DNA from 4 places in the Cytobacillus dafuensis genome. Region 2 is predicted to be linked to each of the others. Evidence: predicted binding sites of a transcription regulator. Region 2 holds the regulator's gene; each other region holds the start of a gene.
The links. The regulator Rex, encoded in region 2, represses fermentation and respiration genes when NADH is low (regulators of the CRP and FNR family bind a similar motif). The targets are predictions, from matches to a motif close to TTGTGAAATATTTCACAA.
Positions count from the first base shown of each region.

Region 1: a site for Rex is predicted at 2,081-2,098, ahead of FSZ17_RS21980 (AtpZ/AtpI family protein). Genes of this name have one in related genera too.
Region 3: a site for Rex is predicted at 2,470-2,487, ahead of FSZ17_RS06490 (DoxX family membrane protein). Genes of this name have one in related genera too.
Region 4: a site for Rex is predicted at 2,304-2,321, ahead of FSZ17_RS20370 (anion permease). Genes of this name have one in related genera too.

Region 1 covers NZ_CP042593.1:4,638,242-4,643,263, reverse strand. Annotated here, with positions in the region: gene FSZ17_RS21985 (S8 family serine peptidase) at 1-1,704, shown strand, start outside; gene FSZ17_RS21980 (AtpZ/AtpI family protein) at 2,275-2,496, shown strand; gene FSZ17_RS21975 (ATP synthase subunit I) at 2,503-2,874, shown strand; gene atpB (F0F1 ATP synthase subunit A) at 2,895-3,608, shown strand; gene atpE (F0F1 ATP synthase subunit C) at 3,686-3,898, shown strand; gene FSZ17_RS21960 (F0F1 ATP synthase subunit B) at 4,037-4,555, shown strand; gene FSZ17_RS21955 (F0F1 ATP synthase subunit delta) at 4,552-5,022, shown strand, end outside.
Region 2 covers NZ_CP042593.1:637,171-642,192, reverse strand. Annotated here, with positions in the region: gene groL (chaperonin GroEL) at 1-1,095, opposite strand, end outside; gene groES (co-chaperone GroES) at 1,159-1,443, opposite strand; gene FSZ17_RS03360 (CPBP family intramembrane glutamic endopeptidase) at 1,702-2,433, shown strand; gene FSZ17_RS03355 (YdiK family protein) at 2,430-2,636, shown strand; gene FSZ17_RS03350 (redox-sensing transcriptional repressor Rex) at 2,710-3,357, opposite strand; gene moaC (cyclic pyranopterin monophosphate synthase MoaC) at 3,384-3,872, opposite strand; gene FSZ17_RS03340 (ABC-F family ATP-binding cassette domain-containing protein) at 4,330-5,022, shown strand, end outside.
Region 3 covers NZ_CP042593.1:1,357,240-1,362,261, forward strand. Annotated here, with positions in the region: gene FSZ17_RS06480 (ABC transporter ATP-binding protein) at 1-289, shown strand, start outside; gene FSZ17_RS06485 (ABC transporter ATP-binding protein) at 282-2,120, shown strand; gene FSZ17_RS06490 (DoxX family membrane protein) at 2,516-3,013, shown strand; gene FSZ17_RS06495 (YfhD family protein) at 3,066-3,251, opposite strand; gene FSZ17_RS06500 (YfhE family protein) at 3,344-3,469, opposite strand; gene FSZ17_RS06505 (TIGR01777 family oxidoreductase) at 3,546-4,448, opposite strand; gene recX (recombination regulator RecX) at 4,605-5,022, shown strand, end outside.
Region 4 covers NZ_CP042593.1:4,253,070-4,258,091, reverse strand. Annotated here, with positions in the region: gene FSZ17_RS20380 (flavin-containing monooxygenase) at 1-924, opposite strand, end outside; gene FSZ17_RS20375 (hypothetical protein) at 1,160-1,804, shown strand; gene FSZ17_RS20370 (anion permease) at 2,375-3,844, shown strand; gene FSZ17_RS23550 (fumarate hydratase) at 4,090-4,935, shown strand; gene FSZ17_RS23545 (Fe-S-containing hydro-lyase) at 4,948-5,022, shown strand, end outside.

The DNA.
Region 1 (5,022 bases), 910 kb from region 2:
CTTCATGGAACACATGTTGCTGGTATTATAGCGGCAAACGGCAAAATCAAAGGGGTAGCTCCTGAAGCTACCATAATTGCTTACCGGGCACTTGGTCCAGGTGGAAACGGAACGACAGAGCAAGTGATTGCCGCGATTGATCAAGCAATAAAGGATCAAGTGGATATTTTGAATCTATCGCTTGGAAATAATGTGAACGGACCGGATCTTCCGATAAGTATGGCTTTAAATAAAGCAGTAGAAAAGGGAATTACCGCCGTAACTTCTTCAGGAAATTCTGGACCAAATACCTGGACGGTTGGATCACCAGGCACGGCCTCTAAAGCGATCTCGGTAGGTGCTTCCACTCCTACGCTGAACATTGCCTATTTAGAAGCAGCTGGGAAGAAGTTTAGGCTTGAACCGCTCCAAGGATCAGTCGAATGGGATTTCAATAAATCATATGAAATCATGTTCGCTGGTTTAGGAAGTAAAGAGGAATTGAAGGATGCTAATGGAAAAATTGTGTTGCTTGAAAGAGGCGAGCTAACGTTTACCGAAAAGGCGATAAATGCTTACGAGGCGGGAGCAATTGCCGTTATTATCTACAATAATACGAAAGGGGCATTTTTCGGTAATTTAGAGAAGGGGGTTTCGATTCCTGTTACGGCCGTGTCTAAAGCAAATGGGGAGAAGCTAAAAAAGGAATTGACCAATAAGATGCAGTTTGCAAGGACTTATATAATAGAAGAAAAGGATGTTCTTGCAGATTTTAGCTCCCGAGGTCCTGTCACCTCTACATGGGAGATTAAACCTGATGTCCTAGCTCCTGGAGTCGCGATTAACAGTACTGTTCCAGGAGGGTACTTACCTTTGCAGGGAACAAGCATGGCCGCACCACATGTTGCAGGTGCATGTGCTCTCATTAAGCAAGCTCATCCTGATTGGGGTCCCGAAAAAATTAAAGCTGCCCTTATGAACACTGCAAAGCCGCTGTTAAACAAAAAAGGAGAGCCTTATCGAACCTTTGAGCAGGGTGCCGGCAGGATCCAAATCGAGAAAGCTTTAAAGACAAACACGCTTGTGTTGCCGGCCTCTCTTCAATTTGGAAAGTTTCAGCTTTCTGACCGGCTTCATGAGCATAGTGGATTTGTTACAATTGAAAATATCGGGTTAAAAGCACAGAACTACGCATTCTCCATTCCGCGTGCAGAGAAAGGATTAAGCTGGAGACTGCCTCTCCCCCTTTATTTAAAACCGGGGGAGAAAAAAAGAGTTGAAATCAAATTATCCGTAGATCCCCATCTATTAGACAAAAAAATTTATGATGGCACACTTATTCTGAATGCAGGCGCAGAGAAAATAATGCTTCCTTACCTATATGTACTTGAAGAACCAGATTATCCAAGAGTAATGGGATTTGGAATTGGGAAAGGCGATCAAAAGCAAACCTATCGGTACGAGGTTTATTTACCGGGAGGTGCAGAGGAATTCGGAATTGCTATGTTTGACTATGATAGTCTTCGATTTATTGGCTTTCTAGACTGGAAAAGAAATGTTGGTAAAGGAGAGCTAAAGCAAGAGATTAAAAGTGAACAGCTTCCAAGGCCGGGATTGTATGTCATAAAGGTATTCGCAAAAAAGGCCGGAAAGGAAGACGCACTTGAATCGTTTCTGGTTATTCAGTCAAATGGGCAACTGGCTGAACAGCATGACCAAAAATAGATTATCGCAGATTAACGGGCAGTAAGACCCCCACTACAAGGTTGCGAGAGAATCAAAGAAACCTAAGTGGGGGATCAACTGCCCGTAAAATGAGCACAGACTAAAAGCGCCACATCGTGTGGCAACGTCTGCGTGACCCACTTCCTGTGGGCCACAACTAACCATCAGTGGGGGATGAAAGCCGACTAAGAACGCCACGTCCTGTGGCTACGTCAGCACTAGCACGTCCTGTGCGTCGAAAAACCCCCACTAATGGAAGTTTCACTTTATCAGCTATTGAAAATGGGATGAGGCAAAAAGCGCATTCCATTTTCAATAGGTTAGTAAAATTAAATTGTGATCAAACTGTGAACGTACCAAATTTTAGCCTTTTTGTTAGTGACTTTTTTCACTACAAACACATTGACATTGACAAGTCCCTATTGTATGCTTACAAAGGGTATAAGATGATAGGGTTTTCATAATCTTTTTGCAGTTATTATTCCCGAATCTGCATGTTCTAATATTGGAAAAGCAGAACCTCAAAACTCACTTACCATTCTCCTATTTTTTTAGAGAGGATGCGTTATGATGCGTCAAAAAAACCGCAACCTAATCCAAGCTATGGGTTTAATGTCAGCAATTCTTTCACAATTAGTAGGATCCATCCTAATCGGCATTTTCTCAGGAAGATGGCTAGATCGGTATGCGGGTACCGAGCCGCTGTTTCTAATAATCGGCTTACTGCTCGGATTGGCAGTGGGAATATTCGCTATGCTTCGCTTGATTCAACATTTCTTCACAGGAGAATAATTAAAGATGTCAGATTTAAAAACCATGTATGTTCGCCAACGCAAGTACATATTTTTGCTGTTGTCTTTTTATGTTCTCGGCTGGGGATTCACGTCTTACCAATCTATCTTTCTAGGGTTAATACTGGGTACAGTAATGAGCCTCTATAATTTGTGGTTAATGACGAGGAAGACAGAGCAATTTGGAGCAGCAGTAGAAAAGGGAGAAAAGGTTCGTTCTCTTGGAACGGCTTCAAGAATGGCAACGGCAGTGTTAGCTGTTATGATTGCTATGAAATTTCCAGAACATTTTCATCTTATCAGTGTAGTATTTGGATTAATGACATCCTATATCGTCATTATGATAGATTTTTTTCTTCAGACATTTTTACGTAAATAGCAGGAAGAGAGGTGAAAAATATGCAACATGGAGCTCCTATACGTGAGTTTATGGGCTTAACCTTTAACTTAGGGAATATTATGATGATTACAATTGCAAGTGCCATTGTCTTTATCATTGCTGTTCTTTCTACTCGTCGTCTTGCTATGAAGCCAACGGGTATGCAAAACTTTTTCGAATGGGTAATGGACTTTGTCAAAAATATTATTAATAGTGCTATGGATTGGAAAGATGGAGGAAGATTCCATATTCTTGGTATCACATTAATCATGTATATCTTTGTTTCCAACATGCTTGGTCTTCCTTTCTCAATTTCTTACAATGGGGAATTGTGGTGGAAATCGCCAACAGCAGATCCAGCAATAACCTTGACATTATCAGTCATGGTTGTGGCATTAACGCATTTTTATGGTATTAAGGCCAAAGGAGCGGGAGCTTACGGGCGAGAATTCTTGAAGCCTTTCTGGATAATGTCCCCTATTAAAATTATTGAGGAATTTGCAAACGCCCTCACATTAGGCTTGCGTCTTTACGGAAATATTTATGCTGGGGAGATTTTGCTTTCATTATTAGTTGTAGATCTTGCGGGTAGTGGATGGGTTGGCAAAATTTCGGCCATTCTCCCAACAATTGCATGGCAAGGATTTTCAATCTTTATCGGTGCAATCCAAGCGTTTATCTTCTGTATGTTATCTATGGTTTATATGGCACACAAAGTGAGCCGTGACCATTAATATATAACTGTTCATTTACTGAACAAACACAAATTAAAAAATTTATTATACAATTCAAGGAGGAAATTAGAATGAGTTTGGGTGTATTAGCAGCAGCAATCGCAGTTGGTTTAGCAGCACTAGGTGCTGGTATTGGTAACGGTCTTATTATTTCTAAAACAGTTGAAGGTATGGCTCGTCAGCCAGAAGCTCGCGGTATGCTTCAAACAACAATGTTTATTGGTGTAGGTTTAGTTGAGGTATTACCAATCATCGCTGTCGTTATCGCGTTCATGGTAGTTGGACAGTAATTCCTTGATACACAATTTGAAAATGGCGAAGATCATTCCATGAGAACCTTCGCCATTCCTTTATGTATTACAATGAAATGTTTTAAAGAATAGATGATTTTTCTTAAGTGAACGACTCTTGAAGGGAGTGAATCGAGGGTGTTATTGAACAGTTTTGTTTTAGGTTCATCAACCGGTTTTAACGGTGGGGATATGATATACCAGCTAATCGCTTTTATCATATTATTACTTCTTCTTAAAAAATTCGCTTGGGGTCCTCTGATGGGTGTTATGAAACAGCGTGAAGACCATATTGCAGGTGAAATTGAAGCGGCTGAACAAAGTCGTGAAGAAGCGAAAAAGCTTTTAGAAGAGCAAAGAAGCCTTTTAAAAGAAGCCCGTACAGAGGCACAAGGATTAATTGAAGGTGCGAAGAAGCAAGGCGATGTGCAGCGTGAGGAAATCATTGTAGCAGCACGTGCTGAGTCAGAACGCTTAAAGGAATCTGCTAAGCTTGAAATCGAACAGCAAAAGGAAAAAGCTGTTGCGGCCATTCGCGAGCAGGTAGCTTCTCTATCTGTCTTAATTGCTTCGAAGGTTATTGAGAAGGAATTAAGTACAGAGGATCAAGAAAAGCTGATTAACGAATATATTCAAGAGGCAGGAGAAGGCCGATGACAGGCTCTACAGTAGCAAAGCGCTATGCGTTGGCTCTTTTCCAGCTTGCACAGGAACACCAGCTTCTGAACCAAATGGAAGAAGAGCTCCGTGTAGTTAAGGATGTAGTAAATCAAAACTCTGATTTAAATGCAGTATTGAAATCTCCGAAGCTTCCAATTGCGAAGAAAAAAGAGATTTTAAAAGGTGCATTTGAATCTGTTAGCACTTACGTGTTAAATACATTAATGTTATTAATTGATCGCCACCGTGAGGATCATATTTCTGATGTGGCTGATTATTTTATAAGCCTTGCGAATGACGAAAGAGGCATTGCAGAGGCAAAAGTTTATTCCATCCGCCCACTAACAGAGGCGGAGAGTGAAGCATTATCTGCATCATTTGCAGCTAAAGTTGGAAAAAAATCACTTCGTGTTGACAATATTGTTGATTCTAATTTACTGGGCGGCATCAAGCTTCGTATCGGA
Region 2 (5,022 bases):
CTCTTGTAATTTTTCTTTATCAAATTCAGAAGTAGACTCTTCTAATTGAACACGGATTTGGTTCACACGAGAAGCGATTTGCGCGCTGTCTCCAGCACCTTCAACGATTGTTGTATTTTCTTTCGTAACAACAACTTTAGAAGCACGGCCTAAAGATTCGATTGTTGCAGATTTTAGGTCACGGCCTAATTCTTCTGTGATTACTTCACCGCCAGTTAGGATAGCGATATCTTCTAACATTGCTTTACGACGGTCACCAAAGCCAGGAGCTTTAACAGCAACTGCATTGAATGTTCCGCGAAGCTTATTCACTACTAAAGTAGCAAGTGCTTCACCTTCAACGTCTTCAGCAACAAGTAATAATGACTTGCCTTGCTGAACCACTTGCTCAAGAACTGGAAGAATTTCTTGAATGCTTGTGATCTTTTTATCTGTAATTAAAATGTATGGATTATCTAGAACTGCTTCCATCTTATCAGAATCAGTTACCATGTATGGAGAAGCATATCCACGGTCGAATTGCATACCTTCTACTACATCAAGCTCAGTAGTGAAGCCTTTAGACTCTTCGATTGTGATAACTCCGTCGTTACCAACGCGCTCCATAGCTTCAGCGATTAGTTCGCCAACTTCTTTATCATCAGAAGAAATAGAAGCAACCTGTGCGATTGACTCTTTGCCTTCGATTGGTTTAGAAATTGTTTTTAACTCTTCAACAGCAGTAGCAACCGCTTTTTCGATACCTTTACGGATACCCATTGGGTTTGCGCCAGCTGTTACGTTTTTAAGACCTTCACGGATCATAGCTTGAGCAAGAACTGTTGCAGTTGTTGTACCATCACCAGCAACATCATTTGTTTTGCTAGCAACTTCAGCAACAAGCTTTGCACCCATGTTTTCGAAAGCATCTTCTAATTCGATTTCTTTCGCAATTGTTACACCATCATTTGTAATTAATGGAGAACCAAATTTCTTCTCAAGAACCACGTTGCGTCCTTTTGGTCCAAGAGTTACTTTTACTGCATCTGCAAGAGCGTCAACACCGCGGAGCATTGCGCGGCGAGCATCTTCACTAAACTTAATCTCTTTTGCCATGAATAAAAACCTCCTCAAAATATTTAAAGTAATTTTTCTTAAAATGTATAAGCTGTGCGGGTATTAGCCGATAACAGCAAGAATGTCGTTTTCGCGTAAAATTAAATATTCTTTGCCTTCGTACTTCACTTCAGTACCAGCATATTTTGAGAAGATAATACGGTCGCCTTCAGCAACTTCAAGGGCTACACGCTCACCGTTCTCAAGAACGCGGCCAGTTCCTACAGCAACAACATTGCCTTCTTGAGGCTTTTCTTTAGCAGTGTCCGGCAAAACGATGCCGCTTGCAGTTTTTTCTTCAGTTTCAACAAGCTCGATAATAATTCGATCACCTAGTGGCTTTAACAAGTGAAACAACCTCCTCAATAAATATGTAATTTATTTTATTAGCACTCTCTAACCTTGAGTGCTAACACAATTAATATATTAAAGAATCTCCTATCTATTTGCAAGAGTGAAGCTCAATTTTTTCAAAAAAAAATTATATGTCCTCACCGATAGTTAAGTTTAGATTCAAAAATTCATTTTGAGTGTACTATTTGAAACATGTACCTTTTTATGAGTAAAATGTAGTTTAGTGTACACTATTAATAAGGAGATAAATTGGTGAAAAAAGAATACTGGATCATTCTCATTGTTTATATAACCATGCAATTATCAGGCGTCATTGGAGTTCCGCTCGTTGCTTATATCGGAACCCTTTTAGGAAAAAGTATGCAGGAAATGGAGATTATCTCGGTAACTTCATGGATTGTGATCAGCTTTACCATTACATTAATCATCACTTTAGTATTGCTGCGAAAAGAAATGAAAGATCACACTTTAATGAGGAATTCAGCTTCTGCTGCTTCTTCTATTACGTGGGCCATTGGCGGTGTTTTCCTTGCTTTTTTCGCACAAACGATTGCAGCCAATATTGAGAGCTTAATTGGAATTGAAATGGGCTCTGAAAACACACAGCAAATTATGCAGCTTATTCAAGCTTCACCTATCATCATCATTGTCAGCTCTGTGATCGGTCCCATCTTAGAGGAAATTGTTTTTCGAAAAATCCTTTTCGGTTCGCTCCACAAGAGAATGAACTTTTTTCTGGCAGCTTTAATTAGCTCTGTTATTTTCGCGCTTGCCCATGCCGAAATCGAACATATCCTTTTATATTCTGCAATGGGTTTTACATTTGCCTTTCTCTATGTCAAAACAAAGCGCATCATCGTACCGATTTTTGCCCATGTGGCAATGAATACATTCGTCGTCATCCTGCAGCTAAACAAAGACAATATTGAAAACTGGCTTAAGGATATGGAAAAAATTCAAAGCTTTATTGGAGGATTTTTATGAAAAGGACACCATTGTTTTCAGGCATTATCTATATCATTCTTGGAATCCTCTTTACCCTAATGGCAATCCAGAATACTCAAAATGAACAAACCTGGGGAATGTTTACCTATCTATTCATTATTATAGCAACCATGGACTTAGGTACAGGCTTACGATTGGTTGCGTTTCACTTTAAAATAAAAAATAGTCAACCAAAAAAATGAGCCTTCGTGGAGGCTCATTTCTTTTGGTTAGGATATGGATTATGATTGCTACAGCCTTAGATTCTAGAAAGCATTAATCATTTTCTGCTGGATAATGCTTTAAAAAGTAGATAAGTGATTGAAGCTCGACTGCTAAATCGATATGGTGAATTCTAATTGTAGGTGGAACCGAAAGCCGGGCTGGTGTAAAATTCAAAATGCCCTTCACATGGCTTTGAGCAATTCTGTCCGCAATTGATTGGGCTGCTGGAGCAGGAACAGTTAATATGACTACTTGAATCTGTTGATCTTGGATGACTTTTTCAAGATCATTCATATGAAAAATAGGGACATCACTAATATGGGTTCCAACCTTCCCCTCGTCCACATCAAAAGCAACTTCAATTTTCGTATTATTGTTTTTAAGAAAATTATAATTCAAGAACGCAGTCCCTAAATTACCAACCCCTATAAGGGCTACCTTTATCAGTTCATCCTGATCCAAAGTTTTCCGAAAAAAAGAGAGCAAGTAATTGACGTTATACCCATACCCCTTTTTCCCTAAAGCTCCGAAATAAGAGAAGTCCCTTCTTATCGTTGCAGAATCAACCTTTACAGCATCACTTAATTCTGCCGATGATACCCTCTGCTTTCCAGAAGCATGCAAATTTTTAAGAAAACGATAATATAAAGGGAGACGTTTTGCAGTTGCTTGTGGAATTTTCATTGATTCACTTGCCATATATGTATCTCCTCTCCAAATTCTAACTATTCAATCTCTCGCTTAAAATCTCCATTCTTACCACCAGTTTTTTCAACTAAATACGTTTTACCGATAACCATCCCTTTATCAACCGCTTTACACATATCATATACGGTAAGCGCACATACAGATGCAGCTGTTAGCGCTTCCATCTCTACACCTGTGTTACCCTTTGTTTTGACAGTAGCAGTAATAAAAAGTATGTACTCATCTTGTACAATCTTCCATGAGAATGAAATATCCACTCCAGTTAGTGGAATCGGATGGCACATAGGGATGATTTCCCACGTTTTCTTGCAAGCCATTACACCCGCAACCTGGGCAACCGCAAGTACATCGCCTTTTTTCATTTTATTCGAAGCAATATTTTCATATATTTCTTTATTAACTGTAATACTTGAGTGAGCAATCGCCGTACGAACCGTTTCCGGCTTATCACTAACATCGACCATTTTTGCTCTGCCTTCTTGATTAAAATGTGTAAACTCAGTCATAATAACACCTCACAATCAAATCATACACTATTTTTATCCAAATGTGTAAACATTGTAAGGCTTTTCACAAATAAGATTTGATTAGGAAATCCTTACTAACACGACTATTATAGAGAAATTATATGTTTAAATAAAGTGAAACTTCCATCAGTGGGGGTTTTTCGACGCACAGGACGTGCTAGTGCCGACGTTACCACAGGACGTGGCGTTCTTAGTCGGCCTTCATCCCCCACTGATGGTTAGTTGAACCAATCGGGCATTTACGGGCAGTTGATCCCCCACTTACTCTTCTTTGCATACGCGAATCCTTGAAATGGGGGTCTTACTGCCCGTTAATCTGCGATAACCACACAGTAAATAAAAAATTTTAAGAGAGTGCTTCTCACACAAACACTCCTTTATTGCCCATCATATATGAATGGGTTACACTATCTCTATAACATAGAGGTGAAAAAAAATGATTTTATTACAAGTCAATCAATTAATAAAAAACTTCGGTGCCGAAGTTATTTTATCGAATATAAAGCTTGAAGTACAAACTCGCGACAGAATTGCCCTTGTTGGACGCAATGGAGCCGGTAAATCCACACTTTTAAAAATTATTGCTGGTCAAATGTCCCATGATTCTGGAGATATTATCAAGCCAAAGGAAGTAGAAATTGGCTATCTAGCACAAAATACAGGCCTTGAATCCGAGCGTTCGATTTGGGACGAAATGCTAACTGTATTCGATCATTTGCAAAAGCTCGAGAAGAATTTACGCAGGCTTGAAGAGAGAATGTCTGAGCCTGAAGCAATGGCAAATCAGGAAGATTATGATCGAATTTTAAAAGAGTATGACGAACGGCAGGTTCAATTTAAAGAATTAGGAGGCTATCAATACGAATCAGACATCCGCTCTGTCCTTCACGGATTGAATTTCCAATCCTTTAGTTATGATACAAAAATATCTACATTAAGCGGCGGACAGAAAACAAGGCTTGCTTTAGGAAAACTGTTATTAAAGAAACCCGATATATTAATATTGGACGAGCCTACGAACCATTTAGATATTGATACATTATCCTGGCTAGAGCAATATTTACAAGGATACGATGGAGCCATTCTAATCGTCTCCCATGATCGATACTTTTTAGATAAAGTCGTTACA
Region 3 (5,022 bases), 720 kb from region 2:
TGCCAGGGCAATTGTAAGGAAACCGAAAATACTGCTGCTTGATGATAGTACCAGTGCTTTAGATATGCGAACAGAAGCGAAATTGCTCCATGCCTTAAAGGTATATACATGTACAACACTCATTATTACCCAGAAAATAAGTACTGCAATGGAAGCTGATAAAATCCTGCTTTTAGAAAATGGGAGACTATTAGATGAGGGGAACCATGAATCGTTACTGGAGTCTTCGGATCTGTACAGACAAATATTCCGATCTCAATTGAGAGAGGAGAAAATAAATTATGCTTAATGAATTGAAAAGACTGTTTCAATATAAAAGAAACTCTTTATTAAATATGGAAAAGGAAGAAGAAGTACCTATCAAAAAGCGGACAAAATCCAAAAACTACAAGCAAACATTAAACAGAATTTGGCAATATCTCGCTTTTAATAAAGGGCTTTTATTCCTTGTTCTTTTTATGGTACTCCTTAGTTCTTTTTTGGGTTTACTTGGACCATTTTTAGTAGGAATGGCAATCGATGAATATATTGTAAAGAAGAGCAGTGAAGGGTTTATTTTGCTTCTCCTTGGACTTGCGGGAATCTATGTCGTCTACTCTCTTTCCGTTTGGTTCCAAAATTATTGGATGATTGGCATTGCACAAAACACAGTCTATGAGATGAGGACTAAGTTATTTCAGCATTTGCATAAGCTGCCGATCTCTTTTTTCGATAAGCGTCAGCACGGGGAATTAATGAGCAGAATGACAAATGATATTGAAAATGTCAGTTCAACCTTAAACAGCTCAGTCATTCAAATTTTTTCGAGCCTGGTTACTCTTATTGGCACGATATCAGTCATGCTTTGGCTTAGTCCATTATTAACATTACTTACATTGATTATTGTCCCTCTTATGTTTTACGGAATGAAATGGATCACGAAGAGAACCGGAAAATTGTTTAAGGAACAGCAAAAAAATCTGGGTGAATTAAATGGCTTTATAGAAGAAACGATTTCAGGACAAAGAATTATTAAAACCTTTTCTCAGGAAAAGAAAGTAATAGCTGAATTTACGGAAAAAGCAGAACGGTTAAAAGGAGCAGGCTATTGGGCACAAACCTATTCTGGCTTTATCCCAAAGCTGATGAACTTTCTAAATAATTTTAGCTTCACGATTATCGCTGGAATAGGAGGGATTCTAGCCTTAAAAGGAATGATATCTATCGGAGTCATTGTTATTTTTGCTGAGTATTCACGCTCCTTTACTCGTCCTCTTAATGATCTTGCCAACCAGTTTAATACATTGCTTTCAGCTATTGCTGGAGCGGAAAGAGTATTTGAAATACTGGATGAAGAGGATGAGTTTCTGCATGAGACTGATCTTCGAGAGCTAGATGATGTAAGGGGAGAAGTTGAATTTCAGGACGTAACCTTTTCTTATGAAGAGGAGAATCAAACAGTTAAGAATATTAATCTCCACGTTTCACCTGGTGAAACAGCGGCATTTGTTGGTCCAACAGGTGCAGGGAAAACCACGATGATTAATCTGCTTTCTCGTTTTTATGAGGTGGATAGTGGGTGTATATTAATTGATGGTCAAGATATTTCAGATATAAGAAGGGAAAGCTTAAGACAGCATATGGGTTTTGTTTTACAAGATTCATTCTTATTTCAAGGTACAGTAATAGAAAATATTCGTTATGGAAGACTGTCAGCAACAGAAGAGGAAGTCATAACAGCTGCAAAATTGGCTAACGCCCATTCATTTATTATGAAGCTCCCTCATCATTATCATACAGTATTAAATCAAGATGGAAGCGGTATTAGTCAGGGGCAAAAGCAGCTATTATCAATTGCTAGAGCATTTCTCGCCAATCCGACTATTTTAATTTTGGATGAAGCAACAAGCAGCATTGATACAGTGACTGAATTAAAAATTCAAGCAGCACTAAAGGAATTAATGAAGGGAAGAACAAGTTTTGTGATTGCTCACCGCTTGAATACCGTCCAAAATGCAGATCGCATTTTTGTTCTTGATAATGGGCGAATTATTGAAGAGGGCACGCATGACTTCCTTTTAATGCAAGAAGGAGTTTATTATCAGCTACATAGTAAGGCTGTAGCATTAACTAACGGTTGATAAACTTTTGAAAAAAATAGATACATTTGATCTAAGACAGGCCTTAGCAATATAATGCCTGTCTTTATTATTTATTCAATATCTCTGTGGGCTTTCATTTTATGAAAAGGAATTCTGATTGGCTACTCCCACGATTAATTGGTGCTTGGTAAATTATGTTCACAGGAAAGTCATATACATGTAAATCATTTGTGAAGAAACGGTGAAGTCCATTGGCAATGAGTATTTAATCGAGTATATTAAAAGTGTAGAAAGAAAGTGAAAAAAATCACAAAGTTAAACAACTTTCTTTCTGTAAGAAGCTGGCCGGCTTTATAACCTTCATAAGGTGAAAATTTATTAATAAGTATTGTGAAAAAAATCACAATATATTTTGAAATCAGGAGATGATTACCATGAAATGGTGGAAAACTCCGCAAGTAGCGGTACTGTGGACAATATTAAGAATATGGCTAGGAATACAATGGATTAATGCTGGATGGCATAAAGTAACTGATGGCTTTGATGCGAGTGGATTTATGCAATTCGCGATTCAAAATTCTACTGGGGATCATCCTGCAGTTCAAGGCTGGTATGCAGCATTTTTAGAAAACTTTGCTTTACCAAACGCGGAATTATTCAGTACATTAGTAGCATATGGTGAACTTCTAGTAGGTTTAGGTTTAATTCTAGGGGCAGCTACAATTCCGGCTTTACTGGCGGGTGCATTCATGAACCTTAACTTCATGCTAGCAGGAACTACAAGCACTAACCCTATCCTATACACAGCAGCAATTATTCTACTCTTTACTGGCAGTGGTGCATATTTCTGGGGTGTTGACCGCTTTGCAATCCCATATATTAAGAATCGCCTAGGCAAAGGTGGACAAGAAATTAATAAGCAAACTGCTTAAATAATATACAGAATCAGAAATAAGAAGCCGGGAGTTTTCCCGGCTTCTTATTTCATTCATTTATTCCTTTTACTCTTTGGTTTGCTGCATTTGCGCGAGCTTGTGCTTCAAGATCATCTCGATCTGCTAGCTCTTCAGAGAATTCTTCATCAATGCCATCGGATTTCATATGTTTAGGTACTTGTGGAAGTGATGCTTTGTTTTTATCCCGAGATCTTTGTCCGCGTGAACGACCCATGTCAAAAACCCCTTTCAGCATAAAAGTACGGAAACGAAATAAAGGCTTCCGTACTTTATTTTCTACACTTCACAAAAAACTATTTGTGGAAATTAATGCTTCGTATGTTTGTCTACATAGCCGCCAGCCCGGTCAGCCATTTTAAATTCGCGTGAGTAAAGGACCTCCTGAGTAGCAGATAAAGATCGTTTCTTCTTATCCTTCGTTTTCTTATCCATTTGGATCATCCTTTCAATTTTTGATAAATTTTCACACCATCCTTATTTTTCCCTTTTTAGAAAAGTTTGATACTCATTATTTGAAGATGTCTAATAAAGCAGGTTTTAAATGATCGTATTGAAATGAATAGCCATGAGATGTCAATGCTGCCGGAAGAACCTTTTGGCCCTCGAGTACGAGAAGGCTCATTTCTCCTAATACAGCTTTCAGGGCAAAACCAGGTGCAGGAATCCAGTGTGGCCGGTGTAAAACCTCCCCAAGCGTCTGACCAAATTCTCTCATAGATACTGGATTTGGAGATGTAAAGTTGACTGGCCCTTCTAAATCGGCTTGATTTATGGCAAATATTATTCCATTTATGACATCCTTTAAATGAATCCATGATACCCATTGATTTCCCGATCCTACTGTTCCGCCAGCAAATAATTTGTAAGGAAGGGCAATCCGCGGCAATGCTCCATCTGTTTTATCTAGAATAATGCCAAAGCGACAACAAACAACCCTTATATTTAACTCTCTTGCTTTAAAAGCTTCAGCCTCCCATTGTTGAACAGTGGCAGCAAGAAAGTCTTTTCCATGCTCCATTGAACTTTCTGTAAAAGTCTTATTTAAAGATGTTCCATAATAACCGACAGCACTCGCGTTAATTAATAATGAAGGCTTTTTTCTCAATTGACCGCAAATGCGCAGCACTTCCTTTGTTGCTGTAATACGGCTGGTCAATATTTTTTTCTTGCGTTCTTCCGTCCATCTTCCACTGTTTATCGATTCTCCTGCTAAATTGATGAAGACATCAATTCCTTCTAATTCTTTTTCAGGAAGGCTTCCATCATTCAGCCATTGAACATATGAAAGGTTTGCACTGTTTTTTAAATGATTCCTTCTTGTTAAAATAAATATCTCGTGGCCATATTTGATTAATTCCTTAGTCAGAGCTTTGCCAACAAAACCCGTTCCACCAGTCAAAGCAATTTTCATACATAATCCCCCTAATACATAACTCATACGTTATGACTTCTACAATAATGTCTTAACCCCTTTTATTTCTCGACATTTGATCATACAGAAATCATGCTTTTAGAAAATCGGGCACGGTATTCCTTAATGTGTTACATTAAAAGTGAGGTGACAATCATGCCTATTATTACAAAAATATCTGTACAGCAAAAAAAAAATGACCGTTATAATATTTTTTTAGATGAAAAATATGCCTTTAGTGTTGATGAAGACGTATTGATTAAGCATCAGTTGAAAAAGGGAATGGAGGTAGATGAATTTTCTCTTTCAGAGATTGCTTATCAAGATGACATCCGTAAAGCCTACAACACATCTATCCAATATTTATCAAGAAGGATGAGATCGGAAAAAGAAGTTCGCCAGTATTTAAAGGAAAAAGAAGTGGATGAAATCATTGTGCAGGAAGTAGTTCATAAATTATATGAGTATCGCTTTTTAGACGATAAAGAGTTCGCCATTGCATATGTTCGAACACTCATGAATACGACAGACAAAGGGTCAGGATTGATACGTGGGGAATTAAGAGAGAAGGGTA
Region 4 (5,022 bases), 1.3 Mb from region 2:
GATACCACGAGTATGAATAGGCTGTCCATTTTCATTTAATATTCCTTCGATTTGAATCCAGCTATAATCGGCTTTAAAGCCAGTAGCCCATATTATGTTTTGCACTTCAAGTTTTTGATTATTTTCAAATTCTACTTTCTTATCGGTAATTGTTATCGTTCTAGCGTGTAGGTGAACTTTACGTTCTTCAACTAAATGTTTTAGATCAAAGCCAAAAATGGGGTCTCCTAATTTTTGTATTCTTTTTCCAACGACTGATTGGTTCGTAGCTTTTAGAATTCCTACTTTGTCAAACCACCAAAAAGAGCTTTTTCCGAAAATGGTTAAAGGGAAATATCGAATTTTTTGACCCACTGAAAGGTGAACTTCTCGAGTTTCTGAAAGTTCAGCTGCAATTTGTGCCCCTGAGTTCCCGCCACCAACAATTAGGACATTACCAGGTTGTAATTGATTCGAATTTTTATATTCGGAAGAATGGATATGGTAAATATCAGAACTTGAATTCTTTGAAATGGTCGGAATAAATGGCGTATGAAAAGGACCAGAAGCAACGACCACTTGCTTTGAAAGAATCGTTCCTTTATTTGTGTAAATGCTATAAAAACCTTCTTCTTCTTTAATTTTATTAACATCGGTCTCAAGTTGTAAAGGCAAGCTGAAATGTTTTGCGTAGTTTTCAAGATAATTTGCAATCTCATCCTTCGTAGGAAATTCGTGACCATTTCCTTTCAGTGCTAATCCCGGCAATGAGCTGTAGGCTCTAGGTGTAAATAAAACTAAAGAATCGTATCGCTCTCTCCAAACTTCTCCGACTCTAGCTCTTTTATCAACTATGAGAAATTTATTTTGTTTTTGTGATTTGGATAACCAATATCCCATTGCTAAGCCAGCTTGACCAGCACCAATAATAACGACATCTAACATTTTAGAACACCCTTTTTTATTATTCAAATATTCATTTGATTGTTATTACCAATTATAAATGAATAAACTTTATTATTCAAACAAGTATTTGAATAAAGATTTTTTTCAGGTGCTTTCCGAAGCAAAAAGAGTACTTTAAAAAGATTACAGCCTTTTTTAATAAAGAAGGATGAAATTTGAAATTAAAACCAAAATAATAAGGACATTTTTACAATATTAAAAAGGAGCAGATTAAATGAAAAAACAGTTACTGAAGTTAGCGTTATGTTTAATGACTTTTGCTATAATTTTTTCACCATTATCAACAAATGCGCAAGCAAATGTACCTCAAGGACAGTGTATTAGCCCAGCTGCATGTAAGCTGAAGGGTGACTTAAGGAAGCTTTGGACGGACCATGTCATGTGGACAAGGCTTTATATTGTTGGTGCTTTAGCAGGTCTAGACGATAAAGAAAAAGTATTAGCGAGATTATTACAAAATCAGGAGGATATAGGGAATGCTATCAAGAGTTATTATGGAGAAGAAGCAGGCAATAAACTGACTGAGCTGTTAAAGCAGCATATCCTCTTAGCCGGAAAAGTAGTCGATGCGGCAAAAAGCGGTAACAAAGCTAATTTTGAAAAATTTAATAAAGAGTGGTATAAAAATGCTGATGATTTAGCAGATTTCCTTAGCAAAGCCAATCCAAATTGGTCGAAAGCAGATTTAAAGAGGTTGTTAGAAATGTATTTAGCTTTAATAACAGAGGATGTTACTGCAAGACTGGTAAAAGATTGGGATGCGAGTGTCGCTGCTTTAGACAAAGGGATAGATCATATCATCAAGATTGCAGATACACTATCAAAAGGGATCGTTAAACAATTCCCTAACAAATTTTAAAAAGTGACCAGTTATCGCAGATTAACGGGCAGTAAGACCCCCACTTCAAGGTTGAGAGAGAATTAAAGAAACCTAAGTGGGGGATCAACTGCCCGTAAAGGCCCGATTGGTTCAACTAACCATCAGTGGGGGATGAAAGAAAACCCCCACTGATGGAAGTTTCACTTTATGATCATATTTACTAAAGCAATAAATGAACACCGTTCTATTTCGAACGGTGTTTTGTGTGTTTTGATTCAGGAATTACACTATTATCAACTTGTTAAACTTAGAAAATATTTACTTTTCTTACTTTTTTTACTTACAAAACAATTAATATACTTACAAAACGAGCTCATTTATTTCCAAAAAAACTATTGGGTTAAAAAGTAAGTAGTATTGAATTAGGAAATAAATTATTAACAATTTCGGAATCGGGGGTGCAGCCTGTGATCAGATGATTCTTTTCTAAGGATCGGTCTATAGAAAATCTAATCGTTGCAGATTTTTTTCGGAATGTTTGTGATAAACTTCACAAATTGAAGCAACCTTTTTGAAGTATTTTCATTCGCTCTATTAGGAGGATAAACTATGACTCAAGCAGTAGCAGAATCAAAGTCAAAACCAAAACAATCAAAAAGTTCAAAGTCAGAAAAAGAAGTGAAAATAATTCCTTTATTGATCGTGCTAGCCATTGGTACGGCACTGTGGTTTATTAATGCCCCATCCGGGTTAGATGAAAAAGCATGGCATCTATTTGCTATCTTCGTTGCTACCATTGTTGGTTTAATTATAAAGCCATTGCCAATGGGGGGAGTTGCGATCTTGGCAATTACAGCGACTGTTCTTACAGGAACATTGGAATTACAGGACGCATTAAGTGGTTTTCAAAATACAACCATATGGTTAATTGTTATTGCCTTCTTTATTTCTAGAGGTTTTATAAAAACGGGCTTAGGAACTCGTGTAGCATATATTTTCGTGAAAAAATTTGGTAAAAAGACATTAGGATTATCGTATTCATTACTCGTAAGTGACCTTGTATTAGCACCAGCTATGCCAAGTAATACTGCTCGCGCTGGGGGAATCATATTTCCGATTATTAAATCGCTATCCAGTACATTTGGATCTTCCCCTGAAAATGGAACGGGAAGAAAGATGGGAGCATTCTTAACAAAAGTTGCTTTCCAAGGAGATATGATTACTTCTGCCATGTTTATGACAGCAATGGCTGCAAACCCTTTAGCTGTTTCCATTGCAGCGGATGTAGCAGGCGTTGATATTACTTGGACTGGATGGGCTGTCGCAGCTTTTGTTCCAGGGATAGTTAGCTTAATTATTATCCCATTAGTGATATATAAACTGTATCCACCTGAAATTAAAGAAACTCCTGGTGCGTCCCAAATGGCTACAAAAAAGCTTCAAGAAATGGGAGCACTGAAAAAATCCGAATGGTATATGATTGGTATCTTTTTCTTAATTCTTGCTTTATGGATTTTTGGAGAAAACATTGGAATTGGAGCTACAACAACGGCATTGATTGGTTTATCGGCATTGCTTTTAACAGAGGTATTAACGTGGAATGACATCAAAAAAGAAGAAGGAGCTTGGGATACGCTCATCTGGTTTGCTGCGCTAGTTATGATGGCAACCTACCTTAATGAATTAGGGATGATCCCATGGTTTAGTGCACAGATTGAAGGATTAGTAAGTGGCTGGTCTTGGATAGTTGCTTTAATCGTTCTAGCTCTAGTTTACTTCTATTCACACTATTTCTTTGCTAGTAATACTGCCCACGTAAGTGCGATGTATGGGGCATTTTTAGCAGTAGCAATCACTGCAGGAGCACCAGCGATGTTGGCTGCTTTACTTCTAGCATTTTTTAGTAATTTATTTGCTTGTACTACTCATTACGGATGTGGACCAGCCCCAGTATTTTTTGGATCGGGTTTTGTTTCACAAAATAAATGGTGGTCACTGGGATTAATCATTTCAATTATTCACATTTTAATTTGGGGCCTTGTCGGTGGAGTTTGGTGGAAAGTTCTCGGACTTTGGTAGAAGACTAGAGGAAAATACCTTGTAAAGGAAAGAGGATAATGACAAAATCGCGATGCTGTAATGCTAACTTAGTGAAGGGTGAATATGTTGATTCTTTTCATGGTAGCGATGATGGATATGAGTTAAAGATTCCTTGTTATATATGTGAAAAATGTAAAAAAGTCGAACATGAATTTCAAATTAAAACATCTAACGTTTACGAACCATTCGCTTCATAGAAATAATTTTAACGAGGAGGAATTACTTTGAGAAAAGTATCGGTGAATGAAATTATTAAATCTGTAAGAGAAATGTGCATAAGTGCTGCATGTGATCTTCCTGCAGATGTTGAGAAATTAATTAAGGATGCCGTAAAAGTAGAAGAGTCACATTTCGGTCGATACAGCTTAGAGAAGATTGTAAAGAACGTTGAGTTAGCAAGAAAAGAACATGCACCTATGTGCCAAGACACTGGAATTGTTGTCATATTTGCAGAGATAGGGCAAGAAGTCCAAATTATTGATGGTCATTTTGAAGATGCAATCAATGAAGGAGTAAGGCAGGGGTATGAAGAGGGTTATTTAAGAAAGTCTGTAGTTGAAGATCCTGTATTAAACCGTAAAAATACAGGAGATAATACACCAGCTGTTATTTACACAGAGATTGTTCCAGGGGACAAAATTAAAATTCAAGTCCTACCAAAAGGAGCAGGAAGCGAAAATATGGGTGCCCTAAAAATGCTTAAACCTGCAGAAGGACTAGAAGGAATTAAGGATTTCGTTATTAAATCAGTTACTCAGGCGGGAGGTAATCCTTGTCCACCAGTAATCGTCGGTGTTGGGATTGGAGGAACAATGGACAAGTGTGCATTGCTTGCAAAAAAAGCACTCGCTCGTTCGGCCGGTGAACCACATCCTAACCAAGAGTATGCTGCATTAGAGAAAGAACTATTAGAAAAGATTAATAAGCTTGGAATTGGACCACAAGGATTTGGAGGCAAAGTAACCGCATTAGCAGTTCACATTGAAACTTATCCAACGCATATTGCAACAATGCCAGTATCTGTGAATCTTAATTGCCATGCTGCCAGACATAAAGAGGTTGTACTTTAAGGAGGGAAGAAAATGTCAGAGATTAAAAAGCTAACCACTCCTTTAACGGAGGAGCAAATAAAAGGACTAAAAGCGGGAGATCAAGTT